Regions from separate parts of the Idiomarina abyssalis genome, predicted to be linked through region 2. Evidence: predicted binding sites of a transcription regulator. Region 2 holds the regulator's gene; the other holds the start of a gene.
The links. The regulator NrdR, encoded in region 2, represses ribonucleotide reductase genes. The targets are predictions, from matches to a motif close to AAACACNANATNTNGTGTTT.
Positions count from the first base shown of each region.

Region 1: nrdA (class 1a ribonucleoside-diphosphate reductase subunit alpha) is a predicted target of NrdR. The motif match lies at 2,031-2,050, and genes of this name have one in related genera.

Region 1 covers NZ_CP081832.1:1,239,680-1,256,242, reverse strand. Annotated here, with positions in the region: gene gyrA (DNA gyrase subunit A) at 1-250, opposite strand, end outside; gene ubiG (bifunctional 2-polyprenyl-6-hydroxyphenol methylase/3-demethylubiquinol 3-O-methyltransferase UbiG) at 400-1,128, shown strand; gene gph (phosphoglycolate phosphatase) at 1,132-1,815, shown strand; gene nrdA (class 1a ribonucleoside-diphosphate reductase subunit alpha) at 2,087-4,417, shown strand; gene nrdB (class Ia ribonucleoside-diphosphate reductase subunit beta) at 4,436-5,569, shown strand; gene yfaE (class I ribonucleotide reductase maintenance protein YfaE) at 5,573-5,833, shown strand; gene K5X84_RS05880 (GrxA family glutaredoxin) at 5,936-6,202, shown strand; gene hrpA (ATP-dependent RNA helicase HrpA) at 6,234-10,151, opposite strand; gene K5X84_RS05870 (isoaspartyl peptidase/L-asparaginase family protein) at 10,163-11,197, opposite strand; gene K5X84_RS05865 (hypothetical protein) at 11,287-11,523, shown strand; gene K5X84_RS05860 (YecA family protein) at 12,007-14,181, opposite strand; gene K5X84_RS05855 (DUF4238 domain-containing protein) at 14,400-15,368, shown strand; gene K5X84_RS05850 (hypothetical protein) at 15,938-16,420, shown strand; gene K5X84_RS05845 (hypothetical protein) at 16,422-16,563, shown strand, end outside.
Region 2 covers NZ_CP081832.1:1,830,186-1,846,748, reverse strand. Annotated here, with positions in the region: gene K5X84_RS08900 (hypothetical protein) at 1-125, shown strand, start outside; gene rimI (ribosomal protein S18-alanine N-acetyltransferase) at 106-567, shown strand; gene deoC (deoxyribose-phosphate aldolase) at 578-1,324, shown strand; gene deoA (thymidine phosphorylase) at 1,328-2,662, shown strand; gene K5X84_RS08880 (phosphopentomutase) at 2,665-3,861, shown strand; gene prfC (peptide chain release factor 3) at 3,985-5,574, shown strand; gene K5X84_RS08870 (TatD family hydrolase) at 5,580-6,377, shown strand; gene K5X84_RS08865 (YtjB family periplasmic protein) at 6,334-6,966, opposite strand; gene serB (phosphoserine phosphatase SerB) at 6,994-7,656, shown strand; gene K5X84_RS08855 (PilZ domain-containing protein) at 7,630-10,134, opposite strand; gene radA (DNA repair protein RadA) at 10,200-11,564, shown strand; gene ettA (energy-dependent translational throttle protein EttA) at 11,612-13,276, opposite strand; gene glyA (serine hydroxymethyltransferase) at 13,436-14,692, shown strand; gene nrdR (transcriptional regulator NrdR) at 14,732-15,181, shown strand; gene ribD (bifunctional diaminohydroxyphosphoribosylaminopyrimidine deaminase/5-amino-6-(5-phosphoribosylamino)uracil reductase RibD) at 15,174-16,301, shown strand; gene ribBA (bifunctional 3,4-dihydroxy-2-butanone-4-phosphate synthase/GTP cyclohydrolase II) at 16,314-16,563, shown strand, end outside.

The sequences.
Region 1 (16,563 bases), 590 kb from region 2:
CGCTGTCTCCGTGAGGGTGATATTTACCAATCACATCACCGACAACACGCGCTGACTTTTTATAAGGTTTATTAAAGTCGTTGCGCAATTCGTTCATTGCGAACAAGACACGTCTGTGTACTGGCTTCAGGCCGTCACGGACATCAGGTAAAGCACGCCCAACAATGACGCTCATGGCATAATCGAGGTACGAACTTTTCAGTTCGTCTTCAATATTTACCGGTGACACTTCTCTGGCTAGATCGCTCATAGTTTATTCCCTAAATATAGATCCGCATATTCATTGTTATTTTGATCCAATCATTGTACCCATCCCAAACGCGTCTCGCACCCTCTTTTTCTTATTCTTTGCCTGAGGTAGACTAGCCGCGTTATCCATCTCTTAAAGACGCATAATCTATGACCACCAGTCGCTCTAAAACTGAACAAAAAAACGTCGATCCGGAAGAGATCGCAAAATTTTCAGCACTCGCCTCGCGCTGGTGGGACCCGGATGGCGAATTTAAACCTTTGCATAAAATCAACCCGGTCCGGCTGGGCTTTATCGAAAACCATACCGAAGGGCTTTTCGGCAAGAAAGTACTGGATGTCGGTTGTGGCGGTGGATTACTCAGTGAAGCCATGGCGGAACGAGGCGCTGAGGTTACCGGTATTGATTTGGCCGAGCAGTCATTAAAGGTGGCGCGTTTGCACGCATTAGAAAGTGGCCGCCAAATTGACTATCAATGCATTGCCGTTGAAACGCTGGCCGAACAAAACACCGACAGCTACGACGTAGTGACCTGTCTGGAAATGCTCGAACACGTTCCTGACCCGGCCGCCATAGTACAAGCCTGCGCCAAAGCGGTTAAGCCCGGGGGATTAGTCTTTTTCTCCACTTTGAATCGTAATGTAAAATCCTGGTTATTGGGTATTGTCGCTGCCGAGCATATTTTAGGCTGGGTACCGAAAGGAACTCATCAGCATCAACGTTTTATTCGCCCGTCAGAACTTTTAAGTATGACTGACAAAGCCGCTTTAGAAGATATCGCTATTAATGGCTTAATTTTTCATCCTTTAAAAGGCTTTGTACTTTCAGACAAAGATGTTGATGTAAATTACATTGTCGCTTTGAAAAAGCCGGAGTAATTAATGAGTTCCTCAGATAAAAGTTCTCCGGTAAAAGCTGTCCTGTTTGATTTAGATGGCACCTTACTTGATACCGCACCCGATTTAGGCGCCGCATTAAATGCTGTTTGTGAGCAATACGAGCGCCCTGCTGTCACTGCTGAAGTGTTTACACCAGTTGCGTCCCATGGTTCCAGAGGCTTACTAAAATTGGCCTTTGATGACAATTATACGCACATGGAAACAGAGCTGAGACACGCCTTCCTGAGTGCCTATAAAAATAATATCGCCACTCATACCCAACCTTACCCGGGTGTTCTGGAACTACTGGCGGTATTACAGCGTGAGTCCATTAAAGTCGCGATAGTGACCAACAAGCCTGAACGCCTGACACACCTGTTATTACCACACTTCCCTGAATTTGAAGCCATTGAAGTTGTGGTGAGCGGCGATACTCTCAGTGTCGCAAAACCATCGCCTGAGCCTTTATTCTATGCCGCGGAGAAACTGGGTGTTGAACCAACAGACTGCCTTTACGTGGGTGATGCCGAACGCGATATTGAAGCCGGCCGTAACGCCGGAATGGTCACTGTGCTTGCCGAGTACGGTTATATCAGTAACGAAGACCAACCCCAGCGCTGGCAGGCCGATTATCACATTGAATCTCCACTGGCATTGCTGGAGTTACTGGCTATCAATAACTCTTGATCTATTAACTTCCTTTAAAAGACAAAAAAATTATATAGAAAACTTTTCAGCGCAAACTCAGGCCAGTTAAAGGCTGGCAAAAAATCAAGATTCTGAATTCAAAATTATTCCGTTTTTACCGTTAAATTCACTTGATCGTATTGCCAGTTAGACCTAGCATACAGTTCATCCCAGACACACTAGATATTGTGTAAATATCGCTCTGTACAACTAATAAGCACTATATCTTGTGGCTACAAACCTATAACAAAAAGCTAAGAGTCGGCGCAAAATGAACGAGCAACTTTATGTTACGAAACGCAGCGGCGAACGCGAACCGCTAAACCTCGATAAAATTCACCGAGTGATCATGTGGGCTGCCGAAGGACTGAATAATGTCTCAGCCTCTCAGGTTGAAATTAAATCTCACATTCAGTTTTACGATGGCATTAAAACTGAAGACATTCATGAAACTATCATTAAAGCAGCTGCCGATCTCATTTCGGAAGATGCGCCCGACTATCAGTATATGGCAGCGCGACTGGCTATCTTCCACTTGCGTAAACGTGCTTACGGTAAGTTTGAACCGCCGCGTCTATACGACCATGTGAAAAAAATGGTGGCCGAGCATCGCTACGATGAACATCTGATGGATGACTACAGCGAAGAAGAGTTTGATCAAATGGACGAGTTCCTTGATCACTGGCGTGACATGAACTTCTCTTATGCTGCGGTTAAACAGCTGGAAAACAAGTATCTGGTTCAGAACCGGGTAACGGGTGACATCTATGAAAGCGCGCAGTTCTTATACATATTAGTCGCCGCTTGTCTGTTTTCGGATTACCCGAAAAGCACTCGTATGGATTACGTTAAACGTTTCTACGATGCAGCTTCTGAATTTAAAATTTCTCTACCGACACCGATTATGTCAGGTGTACGTACGCCGACACGTCAATTCAGCTCCTGTGTTTTAATTGAAGCTGGCGATAGTCTCGACTCTATTAATGCCACCGCCAGTGCTATCGTAAAATACGTCTCTCAGCGCGCCGGTATTGGTATTAACGCGGGGCGTATTCGCGCATTAGGCAGCCCTATCCGTAATGGTGAAGCTTTCCACACCGGTTGTATCCCATTCTATAAATACTTCCAGACAGCCGTTAAAAGCTGCTCACAAGGTGGTGTTCGTGGTGGCGCGGCTACCTTATTCTACCCACTTTGGCACCTGGAAGTTGAAAGTCTATTAGTACTGAAAAATAACCGGGGTGTTGAGGAAAACCGGGTTCGCCACCTGGATTATGGTGTTCAATTTAACCGCACCATGTATCAGCGCCTGATTAAAGACGATTACATTACCCTGTTCAGTCCGTCGGACGTTCCGGGGCTTTACGACGCTTTCTTTGAAGATCAGGACGAATTTGAGCGTTTATACCAGCAGTACGAGCAGGATGAGAGCATCCGTAAAAAACGTATTAAAGCCATTGAGCTGTTTGGTCTGTTTATGCAGGAGCGTGCCAGCACCGGCCGTATCTATGTGCAAAACGTAGATCATTGCAACACACACAGTCCATTTGACTCTAAAGTTGCGCCTATCCGTCAAAGTAACTTGTGTCTTGAAATTGCATTGCCAACTAAGCCATTAAGTCACGTAAATGACGAAGAAGGTGAAATAGCGCTTTGTACTCTGTCAGCCTTTAATTTAGGTAAAATTGAAAGTCTGAGTGAATTTGAAAACTTAGCAGACTTGGCTGTTCGTGCACTGGACAGCCTGCTGGATTATCAGGAGTACCCTGTTCCGGCAGCGTACAACGCCACCATGAACCGTCGTACTCTGGGTATTGGTGTTATTAACTTTGCTTATTACTTAGCCAAGCACGGTGTTAAATATTCAGACGGCTCTGCAAACGGCCTGGTTCACCAGACCTTTGAAGCTATACAGTATTACCTGATGCAAGCTTCAATGAATCTGGCTAAAGAAAAAGGCGCCTGCCCTAAATTTAATGAGACCACTTACTCTCAGGGCATTATGCCAACCGATACCTATAAGAAAGATCTGGACAAAGTGTGCGACGAGCCACTGCATTTAGACTGGGATAAGCTCCGTGCTGACATTAAACAGCACGGTATGCGTAATTCAACATTATCCGCTCTAATGCCGTCAGAAACATCGTCGCAGATTTCTAATGCAACTAACGGTATCGAGCCTCCTCGTGGTTTTGTCAGCATTAAGTCGTCAAAAGACGGGGTAACTAAACAGGTTGTCCCTGACTACGAAAACTTAAAAGACAAATACGAGTTGTTATGGCAAATACCGAATAACAAAGGGTATCTTGAACTGGTTGGTATCATGCAAAAATTTGTGGATCAGACAATTTCTGCAAATACCAATTACGACCCGAACAAGTTTGATGCGGGTAAAGTACCGATGAAACAGCTTCTGCAAGACTTGTTAACCGCTTATAAACTGGGAGTTAAAACGCTCTACTATCACAACACTCGTGATGGTGCTGCTGACAACCAGTCCGACATTGCTGCACGTCAACGTGCCGACAAGCCTCAGGCCCAGAGCGCAGAAGTTATCATCGAAGAAGATGACGATTGTGCCGGTGGTGCTTGTAAAATTTAATAATAAGGATTTTAGCGAATGTCGTACTCAACGTTTAACCAAGAGCAGAATAACCCGTTAACGGAGCCTATGTTTTTAGGCAACTCCGTTAACGTTGCTCGCTATGATCAACAAAAACACAGTATTTTCGAAAAACTTATCGAAAAACAAATCAGCTTTTTCTGGCGCCCTGAAGAAATCGATGTCAGCCGTGACCGTATCGACTTTAATAAACTGACTGCCAGCGAAAAGCATGTGTTTATTTCTAACTTGAAATATCAGACTCTTCTGGATTCGATTCAGGGTCGTTCGCCGAATATCGCGCTACTACCTATTGTGTCTCTTCCTGAGTTAGAAACCTGGATCGAAACCTGGTCATTCTTTGAGACCATTCACTCGCGGTCATACACACACATACTGCGTAACTTGTTTAGTGACCCCAGCGAAGTCTTTGAAGATATTGTCATTAACGAGCAAATTAAAATTCGCGCTAATGACATCTCAAAGTACTACGACGATCTTATTTTTTACACTCAGCTGCTACAAACCCACGGCGAAGGCGATATTGTCGTTGACGGTAAGACCTATACGGTCACTCAGCGCGAAATAAAGAAAAAGCTGTTTTTGTGCATTAACTCGGTTAACGCTCTGGAAGCTATTCGGTTTTACGTTAGCTTTGCCTGCACCTTTGCTTTTGCAGAACGTGAATTAATGGAAGGTAACGCAAAAATCATCAAACTGATTGCTCGCGATGAAAACGTTCACCTTACATCAACACAGCACATTCTTAATTTGTGGCAGTACGGCGAAGACGACCCGGAAATGAAAGAAATTGCCGAAGAGCTTCGCGATGATGCCTACGAGATTTTCATGACAGCTGTTAAACAGGAAAAACAGTGGGCGCACTACTTGTTTAAAGACGGTTCAATGATAGGTCTGAACGAAAGCATGCTGTGCCAATATGTCGAGTACATTGCCAACTTGCGTATGCAGGCCATAGGCTTTGATGCTCCATTTGAAAACCAGCGTTCTAACCCACTGCCCTGGATGAACAAGTATCTGGTATCAGACAACGTTCAGGTAGCACCACAAGAGTCTGAAATTACCTCTTACCTTGTTGGTCAAATAGACAGTGAGGTTAATGCCTCCGACCTTGGGGACTTTGATCTCTAAGCTATGGCCAACACCTTTAAAGTCAAAGTCAACGGCGGGCCCGAGCTTGCCGTTGATGCGACTGAAGGCACTTTACTTGAAGCCTTAGAGAAGCATCAGTTAGAAATGCATTACCATTGTCGTAGTGGTTTCTGTGGTGCCTGCAGAAGCACGTTAAAGTCCGGCACAGTTCGCTATACAACCGAGCCGCTCGCCTATGTCAGAAAAGGCGATATTCTGCCCTGTTGTTGCGTTCCTGAATCAGATTTAGATATTGAGCACTAGCCTTATTCATTAAATCGATTGTGCCCATCGTACAGAAGAATTGTTAACCAGCACTAAAATCTGGATAATGGCCGCAATCTATTTTTGCGAGAGAGGTATTTCATGTTTACAGTAATTTTTGGACGTCCGGGTTGTCCTTTTTGTGTTCGTGCCGTAGAAGTTGCGGACAAATTAAAAGCCGATATGGATGACTTTGATTATCGCTATGTCGATATTCACGCTGAAGGTATCAGCAAGGCTGACCTTGAAAAAACAGTCGGTAAACCTGTCCAGACTGTTCCTCAAATTTTTGTCGACGAACAACACGTTGGCGGCTTCACTGAATTTGAAGCTTACGCAAAAGAAAACTTAGGGCTTTACACCGCCTAATTTGCGCTTACGAATTCATGTGTAGAGGCGGCTATTTAGCAGCCTCTATTGCTTGTTTAACCCGCTTTTCAGACACCGGATACTTGGTTCCCAAGGTTTGAGCAAAGAACGAGACTCTTAACTCTTCAATCATCCAGCGGATCTCGGCAACATCATCGGGAACTACCGAACCTTTATTTTCGTAAGCTTTCACCACCGCTTTATACTGTTCTTCAAGGTTAGCTAAAGTCAGTGTCATTAAGCGATCCTTATTAGGATCAACCGGCAGCTTTTCCAGACGTCGTTGAATGGCTTTGAGATAACGCACTATGTCGCTAAGCCGATGACTGCCATAAGCTGAAACAAAACCCGCAAACACCAGGTTATCTAACTGGTCCTGAATATCGCCCCGGGACTGGATTTGATCCAGCGGAATTTTTCCTTTCAGTGCTTTTCGAACTTGTTGTGACAACAGCAGGCATTGCTCGACTTCCAATGCGATTTTTTCAACGCGCTCATTCAAGTTTGCGCGTACAACGTCTTTGAGTTGCCCAAAACTTTGTTTATCTCTTAGCTTATTGCCCTGTTCTATCTGCTCCTGGATAAGGCCATCTACCGCTGCGGCGATACAATCCGCGATTAATGCGTCTACCTTGCCCCAGGGGTTAAAATACATGGCTAATTTAGCTTTGTTCGATAAAGACTTCTGCAAGTGCTTAACAGGCGATGGTATCTGTTGCAGCAGCAACTCCCGCACGCCGGTTTTATGATGCTGTTTTGCTTGCTCCGGGTTATCGAATAGCTGCAGTGCAACCTGACCTTTACCTTTGTTTATCAGACCGGGGTAAGCCTTGAGCTCAAAACCTTGCTGGCGCTCGGTAATCACCTCCGGTAAGTCATCAAAATCCCAGCTATCAACCTGTTCACGGCTAATATCATCACCGGCGGTTTTTTCTAAACGCTGCTGCACCTTACCGGATAACTGTTGTTGAAGACTTTGCAGGTCACGTCCCTGGCTAACCAGTTTCTTTCCATCAAAAATTTTAAAATTCATACGTAGGTGAGCCGGTAGAGAGGACTCATCCCAGTTTTCTTCCGGGACCGTCACACCGGTCATGCGACGCAGCTTAGTCGCCATAGCGTCGGTTAAACGCCCTTGCATAGGCTCCACGTCAGCCATTATCGCGCCAGCAAAGTTTGGTGCCGGCACAAAATTTCGGCGCAGGGCTTTTGGCAACGATTTAATTAAGTGGGCAATACGCTCTTCCCGTAATGCCGGAATGTGCCAGTCAAAGCCCTCAAGCTTCACCTGATTCAGAATACCTAGCTGGATATTCACACTGACACCGTCGTCTTCCGCATTGGGTTCAAAATGGTAACTCAAGGGTAAGCGTAAGTTACCTTGTCGCCAAAACTCCGGGTATTCGTTTTCAGTAATGTGCTCGGTTTCGCCGGCAATTAAATCATCTCGTTCAAAGAACAGTAATTTGGGCTCTTTTTTAGCTGCTTTGTGCCACCAGCCGGCCAATAGCTTTTCGTTATAAATCCCTTCGGGTATGGCACGGTCGTAAGCCTCAAATAAAACCTCTTCATCCACCAGAATATCCCGACGCCGAGATTTCGCTTCCAGAGCTTGAATATCGCTAATTAATTTCAAGTTATGTTGAATAAAAGGCAACTTGCGCGTTAGCTGGGAGTTAACTAAAGCTTCCCGGATGAAAATCTCCCGAGCTTTAACCGGTTCAACCGGCCCATATTGAACGCGTCGTCTGGGCACCAAGATAAGACCCAGCAAAGTTACTTGCTCATCAGCAATAACACTGCCTTTTTTCTTTTCAAAATGAGGTTCCAGGTACTGTTTTTTGACTAAATGAGAAGCCGCTTCCTCAACCCATAAAGGATCAATATCGGCGTTAATTCGTGCGTACAATTTAGACGTTTCCGCCAGCTCTGCAGTAACAACCCATTTTGGTGGCTTACCAAATAAACCTGAACCAGGGAAAATATGAAACCGGCTTTGTCGGGTTCCTTGGTATTCGTGTCGATCTTCTTTAAAGCCCACCTGCGACAATAGGCCGGCAATTAAAGCCCGATGCACTTGCTCATAGGTAGCGGCTTCATCGTTAATGGATAAACCCATCTCCCGAACCGTTTGCCGACTTTGTGTATAAATGTCCTGCCACTCGCGCAGCCGCATAAAATGAATAAATTCACGGCCCATCTGTTTACGGAATTGGTTACCTGACAGCGCTTTTTGCTGTTCTTTTATATAATTCCATAAGTTTAAAAAGGCCATAAAGTCGGAACTTTTATCACGAAAACGTTGGTGCCATTCATCCGCTTTTTGCTGTGCGTCGTGCGGACGTTCACGCGGGTCCTGAATACTCAGCGCTGCGGTAATTACGAGCATTTCTCTCACACAGCCATATTGCTGCCCCGCCAGCACCATTCTGGCTAACCTAGGGTCCAGAGGCAGTCTTGACAATTGTCGGCCCGTATCAGTTAACTGTGGACGCTCAGCTTTACGTCCGGCCTCTATTGCGTGCAGCTCCTCCAGCAGGTTCAGACCATCTTTAACAAAACGCTCATCCGGCTTCTGGACAAAAGGAAACTGTCGAATATCACCTAACCGTAACGCCGACATTTGCAAGATAACAGCTGCTAAGTTAGTACGAAGGATCTCAGGGTCGGTGTACTCCGGGCGCTGCAGAAAGTCATCTTCGCTATAAAGGCGAATACAAATGCCCGGACCAATACGACCACAACGACCTTTACGCTGGTTAGCACTGGCTTGAGAAATAGGTTCAATAGGTAAGCGCTGTACTTTAGTGCGGTAACTGTAACGGCTCATGCGCACGGTGCCCGGATCAATAACAAAGCGTATACCCGGAACCGTTAATGAGGTTTCTGCTACGTTTGTGGCGATAACCACTCGGCGTTGACTGTGCGCCTGAAACACCCGATTCTGCTCATGCGATGACAAACGCGCATACAGAGGAAGAACCTCTGTACTTCGCAACTTCAAATCGCCAATAGCTTCCGCATAGTCGCGTATTTCCCGTTCGCCACTGGCAAAAATAAGAATGTCACCTTCACTTTCGCGCTGCAGCTCTTCTACCGCTTCACAAACACCCAGAAGTACGTCTGCATCAGCTGCTTTCCCGTCTTCTTTTGGCGGTCGATACCGAACCTCCACGGAGTAAGTTCGCCCGGTTACCGTCAACACAGGCGCATCATGAAAGTGCTTTGAAAAACGCTCAGTTTCAATGGTTGCTGAGGTAATAACCAGTTTAAGATCGCGTCGCTTAGGCAATAACGTATGCAGCACACCCAACAAAAAGTCGATATTAAGGCTCCGTTCATGAGCCTCATCGATAATAATGACATCGTATTGCAGTAGCAGAGGATCTTGCTGCAATTCAGACAACAACATGCCATCGGTCATCAGCTTAATTGCCGTGGTTGGTGCCGTTTCATCCTGAAACCGTATTTTGTAGCCAACCTGAGTTTTATTGTGATCCTGCAGTTCTTCACCAATACGGGCGGCTACACTGCGTGCGGCTAAGCGTCGGGGTTGCGTGTGACCTATAGTCCCTTTACGGCCATAGCCCATTTCCAGCAACATTTTCGGTAACTGGGTGGTTTTACCCGACCCGGTTTCGCCGGCAATAACCACCACCTGGTTCTGTTCAATGGCCGACTTAATGTCATTACGCTGCTGAGCAACCGGTAATTCGTCTGGGTAACTAATATGAAACTTTTGTTGTTGCCGCTCCAAATACTCCAGCTCGGCAGTTTCAATGTCGGCAGCTATCCGCTCCAGCACCTGTTGCTGTCGTTGCTCGTTTTTAATTTTGCTCAGACCACGCAAACGGCCGCGCAATAGCGCGGCCTGACGTGTTGTACATTGCTCTAATTGTGTCTGAAACTTCTCAACAAAAGGGTTACTGTGCGATTTTTGACGACTCATAGACTCCGAACTTATTCATCCTCGTTATAAATAGCGACTTCCGCTTTATCCTCACCTTTAAAATAACCCCGGTACATGCCTTCGGTATTAAATGGCATCGCAATATTACCCTGAGCATCAATAATTATGACACCACCGGTACCGCCGGCATCCTGCAACACACCATGAATAACTTCATCGCCCGCGTCACTCACCGAAAGCCCTTTATATTTAACTCGAGAGCAAATATCGGCAGCCACGTGGAAGCGAATAAAATACTCGCCGTGTCCGGTAGCCGAGACAGCACAGCTGTCATTATCAGCCCATGTACCAGCACCAATAATGGGGGAATCCCCTATTCTACCATAACGTTTAGCCGTCATGCCTCCGGTTGACGTACCGGCACTCAAGAGCCCGTCTTTATCAACCGCAACAGCCCCAACCGTTCCGTATTTGTAATCAATATCCAGGTATTCCCAGGCCTGTTGCTCTGGCTGTTCACTTTTCCTAATGGTTTCTTTGGCTTTCTGTAACTGCTGATAACGGTGCTCGGTATTAAAGTAACTGTTCTCTACCTGTTCCAGTCCCTGCTGACGAGAAAACTGCTCTGCGCCTTCACCACTTAGCATCACATGTACAGACTCTTCCATTACTTCGCGGGCTAATTCTATTGGACTTTTTACAGTCTTCACACCCGCAACTGCCCCGGCATTTCCGTTCAGACCTTCCATCAGTGAAGCGTCAAGCTCATGTTCTTCGTCCCAGGTATAAACGGCGCCTTTGCCAGAGTTAAAAAGTGGTGAGGCTTCCATTACCTGAATAGCGGCAATAACGGCTGTGGTACTGTCACCGCCTTCTTTCAATACCTTTCGGCCGGCTTCTAACGCTTCTGTCAGTTTATCTTTGTAGGCTTGTTCCTGTTCAGCGGTTAAATTGGCCCGGGTAATTGTTCCGGCTCCGCCGTGAATGGCCATGGCATATTCAACATCGTGATCATCAGCGTGCGCCGGTAACAACGATCCAAACGCAGCAGCGGTAAGTAATGCAGATAAATAGAGTTTTTTCATCTCGACCTCGGTTTTATTGTTATAGGCTAGACTGTTAGTAATAGCATAGTCGCAGGAAACTACCGAACTGACAACGAGGAGATTTTCAGATGCCGACTTATCACGTTGAATACACACACTTAGGCGATAAACAGCAAATAACACTGGAAGTTGACGGCAACTCATTAGGTGACGACCAGAAGTTCAGAGACGCTATTGCACGACGGTTAGCTGAACGTATATTACCCCACGCCGAACTCGCTTTTCGTCATGAAGATGAACGCACTCTCGAGCAGAAACTGAATAAAGCCTACGATGTTCAAGTGAACAAAATTGAAAGGCAGTGAGTGGCTGAATTCCTCCTTGTCCTCGTGCTATAGTTTTCTTTTTCCGCTGAGCAGTTAGGCTTATGGCACAAAACGAACAAGAAACTTTTTACTGGCACGATTACGAAACCACCGCTTAAATAAAGGGCTATTTAAAGGTTTTTTATTTTGGGTACCTTAGCGGGTACACATTCTAACTTGGTGAATATAAAAACCGAACATCACGTTCTTAACATTCGTTTGCATATTTGATTTCTCCACACCGTCGGGCTGTTTGCGCAAAGGTTAACGTAAGTCCACTCTATAATTAGTAGAGCCAGTTTCACATGCACTGTTGGTATGATAGGGAAATTTCTATTCGACTCAGAACGGAAACCCAACAAACTCCACGAGAAACCAAGAATACTAGCTGGATAGAATCAATTGAGATCAATCTCATTGCAAGTCGCCATAACAAAGCAAATCGATGTGCGACTTTTTAGGAATTGGTCTAGCTGGCGTGGGTTATAGACAACACTTCTTGTACTTCTTTCCGCTTCCACATGGACAAGGAGCGTTTCTCCCCACTTTCTTCTTGGCTCGTCGATATAGTATGCCTGGTCGTTGTCGAAGCGTTTTATCATGTTCTTTAGCAGCTTGCTCCATCCCGTCATCCTTTTCCCACTGACCCACAACACTCAGACCAAACCTTAATTTCGCGGTGACAGGATTGAGACAAATCCCATACCAAAGATCCGACCTTCCTATATATTTTCGGAGTCCACAATGACTTGCTAGTTTATTCCTCGCATCAGACCTTTCTCTATCCGTTAAATGAAAGGTAAAGCCTGTACCATTGTGAAGTGGCATTGAAAAGTCATGAGTCTTTCCATCAGCTGAATAAAGTTGAATACAGCGCTCGATACATTCATTAATCTGCTCTAAAGATTCGCTACTAAGTCTCAATAACTCAAAACCAAAGTCTATTACCTCTGCATGCTCATAATCTTCGATTTCAACCAGCAGATTGCCAACATAAGTGTTTTCAAACTTGGTGAGGATACCCTTTGGTGTCTCATTACCCTTTATACCTGTCCGCCTGACAGTCATTGCAACATCAAGCTCAACAGCCACTGAGTCATCAAAATGAAAAAATTCGTTCTCTTCTTCTAGCCAAAGGTTATTGCTAAGGTGATAGCCTAGCACCGATAACTCCATCGACGCATTAAGGCTTCCCTCGTATTGGCTTCGCCTATTAATGAAACTCAGAAAACGAATGGGGCTATCCAGAAACTCCGTCAGCGTATCTAACAAAAAGACATCTGCGACGTAAGGAGCATTGATATTTTCCGTTACGTTATAATTTAAAAACTGTCTGGATTGATGAAACAGGGCTGGATAGTGGTCAGAAACCACACACATGATATACACATCATCAAGTTTAAAACGTGGAGTTATTGTGATGCCAGTTCGCGTTTTGAGAGAGTAGTTATCTGGCTGTAAAATCAGTTCTGCACAGCTATAACCTTGCTCATAAGCACTTTGAACTGCTTTTTGGAAGTCCTCTTCAATTTTATCCTTAAGCCCCTGTCTTGCGGCGATTGTAAGAGTCTTCGATTTTGCCTGTACGATCAAAGCTCGGTTAGCAAATAACACTAAGGTGTCAATCTCGCCAACGACATCCCCACCTTTTGAGAAAATTTCAACATTAGAAAAAACGTTCTCTTCGCCGAAAACACGCGTTAAACGTTCTTCAGAAAAGTCTTCGGTAAACTGTCCCCTATTCTCGGAGGCAATATTTCTGTATTCCTTATCATCTTTCATCCAAAAAAATGGAGATTCGTAAAACGACTCAACTAAAGAATAGTGCTGAAAAAGCAGTATCTCATTATCATTCAACTTCAGTATTGGACGGGCGTTTACGATATTGAAGTCATCAACTTGGTTGAAGGTATGATTAGATTCAGGAACATTAATAGCAAATGCCGCAATTACAGCCTCCACGACAGAACGCTGTAGCTCTGTTTCATTGCAAATATCTTGGATCTGAAACCGAAAAGCATTGAGAAAGTTCCATTCATCCGGAGGCGCTTTCGAAAAACTGTCTAAGGTCTCATTTAGCTGCTGATCGAAAAGGCTATTTAAAGCCTTAATAACAGAAACAACAGATTCCGTAGAGAATCCCATTTTTGATTCAAAATAGTCCGAGTCTCTCTTGTATCGTTTACTAGCGAGATCTCGATATTGAAAGTGATATGCTGACTCCCCGCCATAAAAGACGGCTTCTCGCAACATTCCACTGCTTTCTATTATCTCTTTAAGTTTCTCAGGATCGGGATTTCCCTCTTGATCAACTGCGTCGGCAAAGCTTGGAAGTATGGAGTCGTGAAGTTCCTGCAGTAACGATTCCGTCTTATCGATGTTTGCTTGCATTTGGTGTCCATCGATCATTTTCACATCAATTCCACTTCGGACTAATAGACCGAGTAGTAAGTTTATCTCCGTTCTTAGCAGTCTTTCATCACTGTACTGATTAGCGAAACTATCAACATCGATTCCCGATTCAGGGTCATAAGAAACAGCATTAGCTTTAAAGCAAAAATACGCAATGGTATGTATAAATCCATTACTTCGACAAAGCTCTTGTAAGCTTTCAAATATTTCAGCTTCTTCTCTCGTTTTTCGAGGTTCCGTCATCATTTTCCCTAGGTCAGCTACATTCTTTAAATAGTACCCTGTACGCACCATATCTAAAGGAATTAATTTACTTTAGTTAACCTACCTATGGAAGCATCGAACATTACCATTTCGTTAGACTACCTTATGAAGAGTTGCACCAGCATCCTTAACTCTAGTATTTTTATGCAATCAATAAACCACCATCATCGAAACAACGCTTTGAAATAAGGAGATTTTTGATGCCTCAGAATGGAAACGCCAAAGTGCAACATTACGTACCTCAACTTATTCTTAGAGGCTTTACAGAGGGAGAAAATCAAATCAATGTGTTTGATAAAAGTACTAGCAAAAAATTTAAAAGTAATATAAGAAAGGCTGCAGCAGAGTCTAAGTTTTACGACTTCGAATTTGACGACAATGAGGGCTCACTTGAACAAGAGCTCAGTAAAATCGAAACTAAAATTGCTCCTGTCATAAAAGAAATAAAAGACGAAAAGTCGATTTCCGGACTAACGGTACATCAACGAAGAGAACTTTCAGACTTTGTCTCGTTACAGTTCGTTCGCACACCTCAATATCGTTATCGTTGGCAGCAGATGGGAGATATTCTAAAGAATTGGCTTCAGGAGCACGTAGTCGATGAAGAGCAACACATTATCGAGAGAGCCGGGAATCCAGATGAAGCCAAACTTGCTCATATACAGCAAATTAACGCATACAAAGTCTTTAGCGAACAGTTTTTTAAAAAACCTTGGATTTTATTTAGAACTACCAGTAAAAAACCGTTTTGGCTCTCAGATAACCCAATTGTTTTACAAAATATACGTGAGGCTAAAGGAAGAGGTAACGTAGGTCTTGGGGTTGAGGGGATAGAGATCTATTTTCCTATTTCTAAAAGTCTTTGCCTTGCGATGATGTGTCCTAGTAATCGAGACATGGTTAAAAGCCTAATGGCTGTGAAAGAAAAAAATCCTGAACTCGCACTAACTATTCGCCAAGACTGGAGCCCGATAACTGCACTTGACCAAGGCTTTTGTACGGGTGAAGCTGTTTTAACACCGCAAGACACAGTGACAAACATTAACTCTCTTCAAGTCATTAACTCATCTCGGTTCATTTTTGCCAGCGAAAACAAGTTTTCACTCGCTGAGGAAATGCTGTCAGAAACGCCTGAACTTCGGGAAGGACCAAAAATAGTAGCTGGATAGAAAAAGTCTAAATGAACCCTATTCATTACAGGTATAAATGAAGCCTGATACCTCTAAGCTATTGACCGTTCAATTGACAAGTAAGTTACCTTTTTCGTTCGTAAAGCACTGAAAAGTGCTGAACGTAAGTCGCGCCAAAGTGAGAGCTTAAACGCTATAACCAATAGTTATAGAGTCGCAGGTATTGACTCGCATTTTCAAATAATCTCCTTATTGTACTCACAATCAACTTATCACCACCAACCGAATAAGAACCGCAAAAACATCTCATTTTCCTGTAAAAAATTGACTAATTTACAATTTTTTTTAATTTTTTTGTTACGACAGCACCATCCCCAGAAGCCTTGTCACCTGTCATCGTAAAGTTGAAATAATACGACCAAAAACTTGACAAAAGCACTCTTATATTACATTAAGTCATTGATTTTATTGATTTTTTATTGACATATAGATTTCATCTGTTTATAATAGAATACGATCGCATAAGATATGATTATTTTTATACACCCTGATAAGGAGATAGTTATGCAATCACGTTCATAAAAAAATAAACAAAAGGAGAATTATTTATGAAACATTTAATAAAAGAGGTGAAAAGCCACGTAAAAGAGCAATTTAAAATAAATGATGAAGGTGATGTTTTTTTAGTCGACGGCGCTGACGAAAGTGTCGAAAAAATGGTTCGGCATGCTCATCTTGTACCTAACTATGATGGTTCTACATACCCAAGCACGTTTGTCCACAACACGCTTTACTGTCTTTTAGATGAGTATGATAACGCAGACACTATCGATGACCTTTATACGCGTAGTGTGGAGCCCGACGTCTACAATTACCAACTAGAGCAATGGGTCAGCTCACACACCGCAAGAACCTCATACGCAGATGAGGCTATTAAGCAACTGTTTCAAATGAACAGCCCTTGTGATTACCACTATTTACTGAGATATGCACAATCGCTGGAGATAGAAGAGATAAAGCATAAGCTCGCAGCCTACCTCGAAGAGAAAATCGAACACCGCCTCGAAAACGAAGACGAAGTGGAGGTGTAAGATGAGCAAATTTATTACAGATACTAAAAAAGACACTCTCGAAGAATTTTTCAAAGGCCATACACAGCCCGAAGTTGGCGATGAACAACATTACAAAAACTTTAGCATTGAACTTAACGATTTTTGCATGTGGTTTTTTGAAA
Region 2 (16,563 bases):
TAAAAGCGCCAGTTCAAACGCCAGGCTTGTGTTTTAATTACACCGACTGGCTGGCTAAGCCCCTTTCTACTGAGCAGAAAAAGACGCTTTGGCTGCAGCTGCAAAATGAAGACCGTGAGTACTGAAGACACTAAAATTGAAAGTTTTGAACCCGGTAAACCCGAGTTTGAGGTCGAAAACAAAGCACACAGCCACCCCTGGTCATGGACGGTATTCAGTCAAAGTGTTGGCGAGCATTACCGTTGCAGGCGATTAATGCAAGGTTCACAAGTTATAGGCTTTACTATCTGTCAGCGAGTGGCAGATGAATTGACCTTGCACAACATTGCGGTCGATCCCGCTTTTCAGGGGCGGGGCTATGGTAACAAACTCATGCAGGACTTATTAGACTACGCCTATGACCATCAGTATGTTGTTTTTCTGGAGGTACGCGCATCGAATTCAGCGGCTATTCGCTTATATGAACACAATGGATTTGATACCGTAGGTCGCAGGTTAAACTATTATCCATTGGATGGCGGCAGAGAAGATGCTTTAGTTATGCGCTGGAGCCGTCAACAAGACTAACGGAGTAATTATGCCATCAACGCAACAAGTGCGGGCGTTACAAGCCTTGTCCTTCATGGACTTAACGACATTGAATAATGACGATAACCGCAAGGTCATTGAAGATTTATGCTCACGTGCATCTATCAATGAAAAAAGCGTCGCTGCAGTTTGTGTTTTTCCGGAGTGGGTTGCTTTAGCTAAACAGTTTTTAGAAGAGCAGGGACTTAGCACTAAGGTTGCTACCGTAACAAATTTTCCTGATGGCAGCAGTGACGTTGAGCGGGCAGCCGCTGAGACAGAACGTGCGATTGCTGCCGGTGCCGATGAAGTGGACGTTGTCCTGCCCTACAGAGCTTTATTAAATGGTGATGAAAGTACGCCAGCCGAGCTGGTAAGAGAATGCAAGGATATTTGCGGTGACTCAATACAATTAAAAGTCATTATCGAATCCGGAGAACTGGAGCAGCACGATAAAATCGTTCTTGCTAGTGAACTTGCAATTGCAAATGGCGCGGACTTTATTAAAACCTCAACGGGCAAAGTTTCAGTGAATGCGACCTTAAAAGCAGCTGAAGCTATGTTAGGAGTAATAAAAGCCAGTCAAACCGACTGCGGGTTTAAAGCTGCCGGAGGTATTCGTACAGTCGACGATGCCGTTCAGTATATTGAATTAGCTGAACAGCTGATGGGTGAAGACTGGGTCACCGCGAGTCATTTCCGCATTGGTGCCAGTAGCTTGTTACAGGACATTCAGAAGATTTTGGTTAAGGCTTAACCGATGTTTTTGCCACAAGAGGTCATTCGTAAAAAGCGAGACGGTATCTTCTTGTCTGCAGCCGATATTCAGGAATTTATTAACGGCATTTGTGACGAGTCGGTCAGTGAAGGCCAAATAGCTGCTCTTGCTATGGCGGTTTACTTTCAGGGAATGTCAGCAGAGGAAAAGAAAGCCCTGACGGTTGCGATGCGTGACTCAGGGGACGTTCTTGACTGGCGACAGCAGGATCTGAATGGCCCTTTACTGGATAAACACTCTACGGGTGGTGTGGGCGATGTGGTCAGCTTAATGTTGGGCCCTATTGTTGCTGCCTGCGGTGGTTACGTCCCGATGATCTCCGGCCGGGGGTTAGGGCATACAGGCGGCACACTCGATAAGTTTGATTCTATCCCCGGATATCAGACGGCTCCCGATAATCAGTTGTTTCGCGATACCGTTAAAAATGCCGGGGTCGCAATTATTGGTCAGACGGGGCGTTTAGCTCCTGCAGACAGTCGTTTTTATGCAACGCGGGATATCAGTGCGACGGTAGAATCAATTCCTTTGATAACGGCCTCGATTCTGGCAAAAAAGCTTGCTGAAGGGTTAGACGGTCTAGTTATGGACGTTAAAGCGGGTAACGGCGCTTTTATGCCCAGCTTTGAGAAGTCAAAAGAACTGGCGCAGAGTCTGGTTACTGTTGGTTGTGAGTTAGGGGTTGAGACCTCGGCGCTAATAACGGATATGAATGAAGCTTTAGGCTCAGCTGCCGGTAATGCCGTTGAAGTTCAGTTAGCTGTAGATTACTTAAGTGGGAAGCGCCGTGACTTACGTTTGCACGAGGTAACCAAAGCCTTGTCTGCTGAGCTTTTAATTTCAGGAAAGTTGGCGGGCAATACTGAACAAGCGGAAACCATGGTAGAGAAAGTACTGAGTGACGGAAGTGCGGCAGAGCGTTTTGCTAAAATGGTTAAGTCATTGGGTGGCCCCGGTGACTTTCTGGATAAAAGTCATGAATACCTGCCGCAGGCAAAAATCGTTAAGCCTCTTATCGCTCCCGCTGCATACAACGGGCATTATATTAGTGGAGTTGATACCCGAGAGCTGGGAATGGCAGTAGTGTGTTTGGGAGGAGGGCGCCGCAAAGCAGATGATATATTAGACTTAAGTGTTGGCGTTAGCGGTATCCTTGGTATTGGTTCAAAAGTTGAATCAGATACAGAGCTGGCAATATTACATGCAAGTTGTGAATCTGACTGGAATGAGGCTGCTGAACGTATCTTAAAAGCGATAAGTTTTAGTACGCAAAAGCCATCCACTACTGGTGTTATCTATCAAAGAATAGCGGGAAATTAAGCATGAGCAGAGCCATTGTCGTGGTATTAGATTCTTTTGGTATTGGCTGCGCTCCGGATGCTGAAAAGTTTGGCGACGCCGGAACTGATACCTTTGGTCATATCGCGGAGTATCGGCACAAACAGGGTAAACCTCTGCACTTGCCGAACCTAACCCGTCTGGGACTATTTGAAGCTCATAAAGAGGCGATGGGATTTTATGCCAGAGGTCACAAACCTTCCGCTCTAAGCGGTGCCTATGCCTGTGCGGCAGAGATTTCATCGGGAAAAGACACACCCTCAGGTCACTGGGAGTTGATGGGCGTTCCTGTGCACTTTGAGTGGGGCTACTTTGAAGATAAGGAAAACAGCTTTCCGGCGGAACTATTAGCTCAGATAACAGAAGCCTGTGAACTTCAAGGCATACTTGGCAACTGTCATGCATCGGGTACAGAAATTATTAAACAGTTAGGTGAGCAACACATTCGTACCGGCTGGCCAATTTTTTATACCTCTGCCGATTCCGTTTTTCAAATTGCGGCTCACGAAGAGCACTTCGGCCTTAAACGTTTATATCAGGTTTGTGAAAAAGTACGGGAGCTTCTGGAACCCTATAATATTGGCCGGGTTATAGCCCGGCCCTTTGTTGGTGAAAATGCCGACACCTTTGAGCGGACCGAAAATCGCAAAGACTATTCGGTTTTACCGCCTAAACCGACGGTACTGGATAAGTTGCAGGAGAAGGGTGGAGAGGTTATCGCTATTGGAAAAATAGCCGATATTTTTGCAGGGCAGGGTGTTACTCAGTCAATAAAAGCATCCGGTCTGGAAGGTCTGTTAACCGCAACATTAAATGCGATGGAAACGGGTTCGGACAACTCACTCATTTTTACGAACCTTGTTGATTTTGACACCTTGTATGGGCATCGCCGTAACATTGAAGGGTATGCAAATGAGCTTGAAGCCTTTGATAAATGGCTGCCAGTAATGGAGTCTGCAATGAAGCCGGGGGATATCCTGGTGTTAACAGCTGATCATGGATGTGACCCCACATGGGAAGGTACCGATCATACTCGCGAATACATTCCCCTGTTGCTGTCTGGTCACCATGTCTCTGCAGGCAGTCGGGGGAAACGACAAAGCTTCGCCGATTTAGGCCAGACCCTGTGTCATCTATTTGATTTACCGCCCATGGAAGAAGGGCAGGCTATAAAGTTGTAGAGAGCTATCCTTCTGGTATAAATACGGTAGCTACCATTTGATAACCATCCTTGGTTTGTGTATCGGTATAAGATCAGCGAAAATAAGCCGCATAAACCATTTTAACCACAAAGAGTGTCATTGATGTCGGAATCCAGCTTGCAGAATGAAGTCGCGAAACGTCGTACCTTTGCCATTATCTCTCACCCGGATGCTGGTAAAACAACGATTACCGAGAAGGTATTGCTGCACGGTCATCAGATTCAGAAGGCCGGTACAATTAAAGGGAAGAAATCGGGGCAGCATGCAAAATCAGACTGGATGCAGATGGAGCAGGAGCGTGGCATATCGGTAACGACCTCAGTCATGCAGTTTCCATATAACGATGCCTTGGTAAACTTACTCGATACACCGGGACACGAGGACTTTTCTGAAGATACTTACCGCACACTAACAGCGGTTGACTCCTGCCTGATGGTTATTGATGGTGCCAAAGGTGTCGAGGATCGGACGATTAAGTTGATGGAAGTGACTCGCTTACGCGACACACCAATTATTACTTTCATGAACAAGCTTGACCGTGACATTCGTGACCCTCTTGAGTTGCTGGATGAAGTGGAAGACGTACTGAAAATTATGTGTGCACCAATTACCTGGCCAATAGGTTCCGGTAAGAACTTTAAAGGTGTTTATCATTTACTTAAAGATGAAACCATATTGTACAAAACAGGCCAGGGACACAGAATACAGGAAGAGACCATTATAAAAGGTCTGGATAACCCTGAGCTGGATGAAAAAATAGGTGCATGGGCGGACGAGCTGCGTGAGCAAATAGAGCTGGTCAACGGTGCTTCTAATCCTTTTGATAAAGAACTGTTTCTTGCCGGTGAGTTGACCCCGGTCTTCTTTGGTACCGCATTAGGTAATTTTGGTGTTGATCATATGCTGGATGGCCTGGTTGATTGGGCTCCAAGACCTCAGCCCCGGGAGACTGATCAACAAGAAAGCGTCAGTGCAGATAACAAAGATTTCTCCGGATTTATTTTTAAAATTCAGGCGAATATGGATCCGCGCCATCGCGACCGTGTCGCTTTCTTAAGAATTGTTTCAGGCAAATATGAGAAGGGCATGAAGATGAGGCAGGTGCGTACGGGTAAAGACGTGCGTATTAGCGATGCTTTAACCTTCTTAGCCGGTGACCGTTCGCATGTGGAAGAGGCTTATCCTGGTGACATTATCGGCTTGCACAACCATGGCACTATACAAATTGGTGATACATTTACTGCAGGTGAGGATTTTAAATTTAGCGGCATTCCTAACTTTGCGCCTGAACTTTTCCGTCGCATTCGCTTAAAAGATCCCCTAAAGCAGAAGCAACTGCTGAAAGGTTTGGTGCAGTTATCCGAAGAGGGCGCGGTGCAGGTATTCCGCCCACTTATCAGTAATGACTTGATAGTTGGAGCTGTTGGAGTTCTGCAGTTTGATGTTGTTGTGCATCGTTTGAGAACAGAATATAAAGTAGATGCCATGTATGAAAACATCAATGTTGCCACAGCGCGCTGGGTCAGTAGTAAAGACGAGAAGAAGCTGGACGAATTTCGTCGTAAAGCCGAGTCTAACCTGGCATTAGACGGTGGTGATAATCTGACCTACATTGCACCCACTATGGTGAACTTAAGCCTGGCGGAAGAGCGTTACCCCGATATTGAATTTACTCACACACGCGAACATTAAGGCTTATGAGTAGGCTTTACGATACGCATTGTCATCTCGACTTCCAGGCATTTGATGACGATCGGGAGCAGGTTCTGGAGGACGCTAACGAGGTAGGCTTAGAGCGTTTTATGGTGCCGGGTGTCAGTGCTGAGCAATGGCCCCGGTTGCAGCAACTGGTTGAACAGTTTGCGAGCTGGCGTTTTGCGTTAGGTTTGCACCCTTGGTTTATAGAGAAGCACAGTCTGAATCAAATTGATGAGTTGGAACAGGCGCTGGATAAACCAAAGGAACGTTTACTGGCGGTAGGCGAAATAGGGCTGGATGCCACCTGTGAAAACTCAGAACTCCAGCGTAAACTTTTCATTGAACAGTTGAAGCTGGCGCGGCAATACCGTCTCCCGGCTATTATTCATCACCGCAAAACTCTGGAGACAACGCATCCGCTGGTGAAGCAGCACGGCCCGGAGTCTGGTGTTATACACGCCTTTAGTGGCAGTTACGAGCAGGCTATGAAATTTGTCGATTGCGGCTATAAACTGGGTGTTGGCGGAGTAATCACTTACACTCGGGCAAAAAAAACGCGTGAAGCAATAGCAAAAGTTCCTGTATCTGCATTAGTGCTGGAAACCGACTCACCGGATATGCCGGTTTGCGGTTATCAGGGCCAGCGTAACGAGCCGGCCAGAATTGCAAAGGTTCTGGATGTTTTAGCAGAGCTTAGAGACATGAGTAAAGAGTCACTGAGTGATACTTTGTGGCAAAACAGTTGCGAACTTTTTAGTGATGTTCCGTCTGCCAGTAGCGGTCACGTATCCGGTTAAAACCAAGCATAATAAATACGCCTGCCAACATAGCCAGCAGCAGAAGTAACTTTCCTTGCTGCATTAGCCCATTGTGGGCGGTCTGGCTTTTTTTAAGCAAAAGATTCTTATCAAAGACTACTTGTAAGTAACCACTTACGTTATCTTCAAGGCTTATTTCCTCTACGAGAACCCAGGGCTCTGATGCATCATCGGTTGCCGGCCAGTCAATCATCGATGCGCTGACCCCACTATGAACCAATAACTCACCAAAACGGTTACGGATTGTAGCTGCCATTACCTGCGGGTTGCTGGCAATATGATCGGTTAAGGCAGTCAAACGTTCGGTGTTTTGGTGCTCAAGCCAGTAATGCGCCTCATGCTCAGCCTGCTCAATCATTAATTGAGTAACTGACTGAGTTTGAGAGAACAGTTGCTGTTGAGACTGGACACTGGCAATATTCCAAACATTAATAATGATCAGCAACAAGCCGCCAGCAGTAGCCAGACGAAGCGCTCGTTTAAACATAATACGAGCAATCGCTTTGGTTTTGTTGTTAAGCAAGGTGTTTTTTAATCGATGCCATTGCTTAAATTCTGTTAGTTGCATGGGCCCAGCTCAGGAGTTTTCCGTTCAATGAAACACAGTTCCGGTTTAATCGTCTTCGACATGGATTCTACCTTAATTGGTATTGAGTGTATCGATGAAATTGCACGATTAAATGACCGTTATACTAAAGTCTCAGCAATAACGGAAGCCGCTATGCGAGGTGAAATTGATTTTAGTGAGAGCCTTAAGCTGCGTGTCGCTTGTTTATCGGGAGTTAAAGAAAGTGACTTAGAAAGCCTTTTTAATCCAATTCCATTTAACCCCGGCGCATCAGAATTACTGCTTTCGTTGCAAAATAGAGGCTGGAAAACTGCCTTAGTTTCCGGTGGCTTCACATGGTTTGCTGATAAAGTGCAAAAGGCACTCAAACTGGATGCTGTATTGGCGAACCGACTTGAAGTCGTTAATGGTTGTTTATCGGGGAAAGTTCTGGGAAGTATTGTTGATGCAAAAATGAAAGCACAACAGCTGGAAATACTTGCTGACAAGTGGAACATTCCACGGGAAAGAACGGTAGCTGTCGGTGACGGCGCTAACGATGCCCTTATGCTTGAAACTGCAGCAATTGGTATTGCTTACAATGCAAAGCCTGCTTTGCAGGCTGTTGCGGATTACTCGATAAATTCGAACAGTCTACTTGAGATCATTCCGTGTCTGCAGCATTCAAAACTTATTGAGCCAGGTGTTTAGCCGTTCTTGTTGCTCTTCAATTGTATTGGTATCAGGCAGGGCAAACTCGAGTAAGCTTTCAGTAACATCAACGGTATCGGCAATGGCATAGACTTGCCACAAGTCTTCTTCTATTTCCTGTGCCCGGTAAGCCGCGTACCGGCTAATGTAGTTAAGTTCGGCCTGAATAAATTGAGTATCAGGTTTCCCGGTTCTTGATAAAGTAACCCTTACTGCGCGGAAGATAGAATTAGGCAAGCATTGCTCAATAAAAGATTCAATGGCGTGGTTGTCGTTACTTTCCAGCCATTGAGTTTGAACAATATCTTCACCACTTTGGCGATAAAGACGTAATAACAGCAGCAATGTAACCGGTTCCGATGTGCGATCCATATCCTCAAGCTTTGGCAGTAGCTTTTCCGTTACTGAAGAGCCGCGCATTAACGGTTGCAAGTTTAGAGCACTCTGTTGGCTTCCCGGAAGTTTAGACAAGAGCCTGACCCAGTCAGACGGCCAGTTAGACAAACCAGCACGACGTACGGATGTTTTTCGTTTTTTATTTCGATAGAAGAAAATGGGGAGTGAGCCGGGGGCGTCACAATACAAATTGCGAAGACAAAGCTCCAGGCCGTTTATCGAGGTGTTCTCAACCTGCAGTTTTAATAAGTCTCTTTGCTCCCGAATTAGAAAACGAATGAACTCAGAACCCATATGCTGTTCATGATCGCCGTCTATCTTTAATCGTAATGTTGTGCGAGCGTCATCAACTGAAGCAATGGTATAAGGCAAGTGCTCAAGCTTTGCTTTTTTATACAGCTTCTTAAAGCCAGTCATCGATATTTCGACGTTATCACCTTTCTCAGCGGCAACCGGGGTATCAATCTGAACCTGCAAGCCACTAACGGAAAGGTCAATGATCATGCCGTCCCGGACATACTTTCCAACCCGAACGCGACAGCGGCTACGGTAGCTAAAACGTTTCTCACTGCGTAAATTGATAAACTCCAGCCGCGCCTCTTTTGTTCGAATTGGTACCGCAGGGGGATGGGCAAACGCCTTCAGTGATGAAAGGTTGTTTTTGTCCAGTTCGGTATCGAAAAAGCCATTTAAACTGTCGGTAATATCGTTAACGACCCCCATGTACCGCAATGGAGAAATTGCTCTTTTGACCTGCGCGGTAGGCGGATTTAACCGGAACGGGACATTGATATTTTTTGGCACACTCTGCGGCTGCCAGGCCTGATTCAGGTCAACTGGGCGCAAATCAATTTGGTAGACTCGCCACGAGGCTTTCTGACTTCCAAACGCAACATAGGTTTCCCATAACCCGGTTTTCTGTAGCTCTTCAACCGTTGCTGAGTAGTTATATATTTTACCTCGTGCCGTTATTGAAAAGGTCAGAATCAGTAACCGTGCACTTTTTTTGTTGAGTAAGTCCTGCAGTAACCAGCGGCTACGACGGACATTAAAGACTGAGCCGAAACTGATTTGGTTCAGTTCGTTTATCCAGTTATTTAAGATGAACCGGTTGTTATCCGTGGTTAAGACATAATCGGCAACAAGTTGACGGTTAGATTCAGAAAAGAACACCGGAAGTTGCTGCATTCTGGGCAACAGAAGCTGTTCATGACCTTTAGTGATGATGGTGTTGTAGGTGTTATCGACATTGACTCGGTAGCGCTTTTTGTAGCCGTTGATAAAGCGGTGAAAAAACTTATCCAGTTCGGCAGAGTGGTAGTCGGGGTCACGGTTTAATTTGAGGTAGTGCTTGTTGTCAACCTCCTGTACACCAACAACGCGGTATGGGATGCGAGTATCGGGATCTACCGTGAACTCTTTTGCCAGCCCGGTAAAGTAAAGCGATATCAGTTCGTCGTACTGAAAGCTATGCTCGTCATCTACACGCACGCGCATGCCGGTAATTGAAATATCCGTTGTTACCGCGTTATAAGTTTGTCCTTTACTGTCTTCAAGACCAACTTCGATGGTAAAATTCATCCGTTCTTCGGCACGATACGGGTATTGACCAAAGTGAAAGGTTTCCAACAAGTAGGATTCGGCTTCATTATCAGCATTAGGAAAGGGCGATTGACCATTTAAAGGCTCGGCGTTATGGTCGGCTAAACTTTGGGCAAAAGCTCTTTCTTCTTCACGAGCCTGGCGCAGATGGTTATCAGCATCCAGAATTTGCTCGAAAGTATCTTGTGTGAAAACGCCTTTATAGGTTTCCAGGCCGCGCTCAAAAATTTCAATGGCGACATCGTCAAGTTGATGCCTGCGGCCGTTGTACTCGTAAGGGTGACATTCACCGTCGACTTGATTACGTAAATCAACGGTACGGTGACAAGGAGCCGCCAAACGTCTAAGCTCCATTTTTAGTTTGAAGCGGGTCGGACCATCTTCGTTTTCAGTTAAAGACTGAAACAGCGTATCAAAGTCGGTATCGTAAACGAGCGGCTTTAACTGATCGATAAGTTGGTCAAAATACTGATTAGGCATCGAAGTCTACTATTTTTTATAATTATTCTTGAGTAATACCTCATCATAAAACGAGAAGCAGACGAATGGCAAAAGCAAAAAGTGCATATGTGTGTAATGACTGTGGTGCAGACTTCCCTCGTTGGCTGGGACAATGCACGGAATGTAAGGCCTGGAATACGCTTACTGAAATTCGTTTAACGTCTAAAACAACCTCTAATTCGTCAGACCGTCGGGGCTTTAGCGGTATTACCGATGCCAGGGTTCAGACTCTTAACGAGGTCGACTTGCAGGAAGTCCCGCGTTTCAGCTCGGGTTTTCAGGAATTTGACCGGGTTTTAGGTGGTGGTGTAGTCCCCGGTTCGGCAATACTGATAGGTGGTTCACCCGGTGCCGGTAAGAGTACTTTATTATTGCAAACCCTATGTAAGTTGGCGGAGCGTATGCCAGCGCTTTACGTGACCGGTGAGGAATCTTTGCAGCAGGTAGCAATGCGGGCACAGCGGCTTAATCTGCCAACCGACAAATTGCGCATGCTCTCTGAAACCTCGGTAGAAAGTATTTGTCAGCTGGCCGACAAAGAAAAACCTGCCATTATGGTCATTGATTCGATTCAGGTAATGCATATGGCTGACATTCAGTCAGCGCCGGGCAGTGTTTCGCAGGTTCGTGAGGCGGCAGCTTTTTTAACGCGCTACGCAAAGCAAAAGAACGTTGCCATTATTATGGTAGGACACGTGACCAAAGAAGGGCATTTGGCGGGGCCTAAAGTTCTGGAGCATTGCATTGACTGCTCTGTACTTCTGGATGGCTCATCAGACTCGCGCTATCGCACTCTGCGCGGTACTAAAAATCGCTTTGGTGCAGTGAACGAGCTTGGCGTATTTGCGATGACAGGCGGTGGTTTGAAAGAGGTTTCAAATCCATCGGCTATATTCCTGCAACGAGCGGAGGACCAGGGAAATGGCTCGGTTGTTATGGTGGTTTGGGAAGGTACGCGACCGCTATTGGTTGAAATTCAGGCGCTGGTTGATTACTCGGCTCTGGCAAACCCACGCCGGGTTGCTGTGGGGCTGGAACAAACGCGATTAGCATTATTACTGGCTGTTTTGCATCGGCACGGTGGCTTGCAGGTGTCTGATCAAGACGTTTTTGTGAACGTTGTTGGTGGCGTTAAAGTCTCCGAAACGTCAGCAGACTTAGCGTTGTTGCTTGCCATTGTCTCCAGCTTTAAAGGAGAACCATTGCCGCGCGAATTAATTGTGTTTGGTGAGGTTGGTCTGGCCGGTGAGATACGCCCGGTACCTAATGGCCTGGAGCGATTAAACGAAGCGGCTAAACACGGTTTTAAAAAAGCCATTGTGCCTGTCGGTAATGCGCCAAAAACGTCACCAAAAGGCATGGAAGTGATTGGCGTGAAAAACCTTCAACAAGCACTGGATGTGATGTAGTTTGCAGAAAAAAGGGAGCTTTATGCTCCCTTTTGATACCCGGTCTATTAACCAATAGGTTTGTATTTAATGCGATGTGGCTCCATCGCCTGCTCACCGAATTTTTCTTTCATGTAAGCTTCGTAGTCGCTGTAGTTACCTTCGTAGAAGACCACTTCGCCTTCATCACGGTAATCCAGAATATGGGTAGCGATACGGTCAAGGAACCAACGGTCGTGCGAGATAACCATGACAGAGCCCGGGAACTCCAGAATGGCTTCCTCAAGTGCCCGTAAGGTTTCAACATCCAAGTCGTTGGTTGGCTCATCGAGCAACAGAACGTTACCGCCGGCTTTTAATAGCTTAGCCAAATGCACTCGGTTACGTTCACCACCAGACAATTCGCCAATGCGTTTTTGTTGGTCGGTACCGCGGAAGTTAAAACGGCCAACATAGGCGCGACCATTAACTTCAAAGTTACCAATTTTCAGGATGTCGTTACCGTCAGTAATTTCTTCAAAGACGGTTTTCTTGTCATCCATGTTGTCGCGGAACTGATCAACACTGGCCAGTTGCACGGTTTCACCCAATTCGATAGAACCACTGTCAGGCTTTTCTTCGCCGCTGATCATACGGAACAAGGTTGATTTACCCGCGCCGTTAGGGCCGATAATACCGACAATAGCGCCTTTAGGAACACTGAAGCTTAGGTTGTCGATAAGTTGGCGCTTCTCGTAAGCCTTACTAATACCGTTAACTTCAATGACCTTATCACCCAGGCGAGGGCCTGGCGGAATAAACAACTCGTTGGTCTCGTTACGTTTCTGATAGTCGCCACTTTGCAGCTCTTCAAAGCGATTAAGACGCGCTTTGCTTTTCGCCTGACGGCCTTTGGGGTTAGTACGTACCCACTCCAGCTCTTGTTTAATCGTGCGTTGGCGTGCTTTTTCTGAACGCTCTTCCTGCTCCAGGCGTTTCTCTTTCTGTTCCAGCCAGGAAGAGTAGTTACCTTCCCATGGAATACCATAGCCACGGTCAAGTTCAAGGATCCAACCAGCAACGTTATCAAGGAAGTAACGGTCGTGGGTAATGGCAACGACGGTACCTGTGTAATCGTGCAGGAAGCGTTCAAGCCAGGCCACAGATTCCGCATCCAGGTGGTTGGTAGGCTCGTCTAACAGCAGCATATCGGGCTTAGATAACAGTAAGCGGCAAATCGCGACACGGCGTCTTTCACCACCCGACAAGTTGCCTATTTTGGCATCCCACTCAGGTAAGCGCAGTGCATCGGCTGCACGCTCGAGAATGTTGTCGATGTTATGACCGTCTTTAGCCTGCAACAAAGCTTCTAATTCGCCTTGCTCTTTTGATAGGGCATCGAAGTCCGCATTTTCGTCGGCGTAAGCCGCGTAAATTTCATCGAGCTTAGCGAAGGCTTCTTTAACATCCGCCACCGCTTCTTCAACGGTTTCTTTCACCGTTTTATTTTCGTCCAGCTGTGGTTCCTGAGGCAGATAACCAATTTGAGTTCCCGATAAAGCACGGGCTTCACCTTCGTACTCTTTATCAACACCCGCCATAATGCGTAGTAAGGTTGACTTACCGGCACCGTTGACACCCAGAACACCAATTTTGGCCCCCGGAAAAAACGACAGAGAAATATCTTTTAAGATGGTTTTCTTAGGTGGAACAACTTTGCTCACCTGAGACATTGAATAGATATATTGCGCCATAGCGACGTAAAATCCTTCCTATCAACAAAAAAGTTACTGCATAGTTTACTGTTATTTACGAACATCCCCAAACTTTGTTGCGCTGAACTAGGCACTCATTTGTGTTTTAAGGTAAAATACCGGACAAATTAAGACCATTTAATGATTTGGAGAGCTGTAATGCTGAAATCTGAGATGAACATTGCCGACTTTGATGCGGACTTATGGCAGGCGATGCAAGGTGAAGTTGAACGTCAGGAACAACACATTGAACTGATTGCATCAGAAAACTATACCAGTCCGCGGGTTATGCAGGCTCAGGGCTCGCAGCTAACCAATAAATACGCCGAAGGCTATCCGCATAAGCGCTATTACGGCGGCTGCGAGTTTGTCGATAAAGTCGAAGACTTAGCTATTGAGCGCGCAAAGCAACTGTTTGGTGCTAAGTACGCAAACGTTCAGCCGCACTCAGGTTCTCAGGCAAATACCGCTGCTTTCATGGCTCTTATGGAAGCCGGTGATACTTTCCTTGGTATGAGTCTTGCTCACGGTGGTCACTTAACTCACGGCTCCGGGGTTAATTTTTCAGGCAAACTCTACAACGCGGTTTCATATGGTTTGGATGAGTCCACTGGCGAAATCGATTACGCCGAAGTTGAAAAGCTGGCGCAGGAACATAAGCCGAAAGTGATTGTTGCAGGCTTTTCAGCCTACTCTGGTATTGTTGACTGGAAAAAGTTCCGTGAAATTGCTGACAAAGTCGATGCCTATCTAATGGTCGACATGGCTCATGTTGCAGGCTTAATTGCCGCCGGTGAATATCCTAACCCGGTACCTTATGCTCACGTTGTTACGACGACCACACACAAAACTCTTGCGGGTCCACGTGGCGGCTTGATCATTTCAGGTAGTGACGATGAGAAATTACACAAGAAGTTAAACAGCGCGGTATTCCCGGGTAACCAGGGTGGCCCACTTTGCCATGTTATTGCTGGTAAAGCGGTTGCTTTCCAGGAAGCCTTGCAGCCGGAATTTAAAGAATATCAAAAGCAGGTATTAGTGAACGCCAACGCTATGGTTAAAACCATGCAGGCGCGCGGCTATAAAATCGTCTCCAATGGCACTCAGAACCACTTGTTCCTGGTTGACTTAATTGACAAAGACATTACCGGTAAAGATGCGGATGCAGCTTTAGGTAATGCTTTTATTACCGTGAACAAAAATGCCGTGCCTAATGATCCGCGCTCACCGTTTGTCACTTCAGGTTTGCGTTTAGGCACACCGGCTATTACCCGTCGTGGTTTTCAAGAAGCCGAAGCCGAGCAGGTTGCGAACTGGATTTGCGATGTTCTGGATGATATTTCTGATGAAAGCAAAATCAGCGAAGTTCGCGAGCAAGTAAAAGCGTTATGCGCCAGGTTTCCTGTTTACGGTTAATGAATAGCAGTTGTAAAGCGCACTTAAAGGAGTCAGGCAATGCATTGTCCATTTTGCGGCACACAAGATACTAAGGTTATCGATTCGCGACTTGTTGCGGATGGGGCCTCGGTTCGTCGCAGGCGTGAATGCAACCATTGCAAAGAGCGCTTTACGACCTTTGAAACGGCAGAGCTGATTATGCCGCGAGTCATCAAAACCGATGGTTCGCGTGAACCATTTAACGAAGATAAGCTGCGCAACGGTTTATTAAGAGCGTTGGAAAAGCGTCCTGTGAGTCTTGAGCTGATGGAGCAGGCAATCAACAAAATAAAGTCGAGCATACGCGCCACCGGTGAGCGCGAAATTAGCAGCAACTTTATCGGTAGTTTGGTTATGGAAAACCTGAAACAGATTGATAAAGTTGCTTATGTTCGTTTTGCGTCGGTGTACCGTTCTTTCGAGGATATCCGTGAGTTTGGTGAAGAAATCGCACGCCTGAATGACTAATTTATTAGAACAACAGTTTGACCATATAATGATGCACCGCGCGTTAAAACTCGCGCGGCGTGGGTTAATGACAACCCGGCCTAACCCGGCTGTGGGCTGTGTCATTACTGTCGGCGAAGAAGTTATCGCAGAAGGTTGGCATCATCAGGCCGGTGAAGCTCATGCCGAAGCTCATGCTTTGCGGCTTGCAGGTACAAAGGCAAAAGGGGCAACCGCTTATGTCACTCTTGAACCCTGCAGCCATATTGGACGAACTCCGCCTTGTGCCGACGCTCTGATTGAAGCTGGCATTGCCCGCGTTGTTGTGGCTATGCGGGATCCTAATCCCCGCGTCAGTGGTAACGGGATTAAGCGTTTAGAAGAGGCAGGCATACGTGTTGACGTTGGTACGTTGCAGTCCGTAGCCGAGAGTTTGAACCCCGGGTTTATTTCCCGCATGACACGACAACGCCCGTGGCTCACCTTAAAAATGGCGACTTCACTCGATGGGAAAACCGCTTTGGCGGACGGTCGCAGCCAGTGGATTACCTCTGCGGAATCTCGCAGTGACGTGCAGACTTATCGCGCTCAGGCAGATGCTATTTTGACCGGCGCAACAACGGTCTTAGCTGATAACCCGAAGCTTACCGTACGAGTTAATCAATGGCCGGCATCACGACCACTGCCTGAACCATTAAAACAGCCAGTACGTATTATTATCGACAGCCAACATCGGGTGAATGATGATGCCCGGGTGTTTGAGTCACCGGCGCCTGTTTGGCTGGTACGCACAACGCCGGGCAAGGAAACTCGGCACCCACATTGCCATGAGCTTATTATTGAAGCGGACAGAGACGGCAAAGTGTGTTTAAAAGCACTGATGATTGAATTAGCTAAACGTGAAATCAATCAGGTGTGGACAGAGTGCGGCGCTAGTCTGGCAGGTGCGATTATTGAACAGCAACTCTGTGACCGAATGATGATATACAGCTCTGGTCAAATACTGGGTCACCATGGTCGTTCGGTTATCGACATGAGTGAACCATTAGAATTAGCTTCAGCGCCAAGATTTAAAGTTATTGATCGCCGGCAGGTTGGCCCGGATCAACGCTTGGTAGCAGTACCTCAAACACAAGATTAAGGGTAAAGCGTTATGTCACTGCATAGCACAGAAGAGATTATTGAAGACATTCGTCAGGGAAAAATGGTTATCCTGATGGATGATGAAGATCGCGAAAACGAAGGCGACATTATTATTGCCGCTGAGTGCGTAACGCCTGAATCCATTAACTTTATGGCGCGTTATGGTCGTGGACTTATCTGCTTGACGCTAACCGAGGAACGCTGTAAACAACTTAATCTTCCGTTAATGGTCGATAAAAACAACGCGCCTTATGCAACAA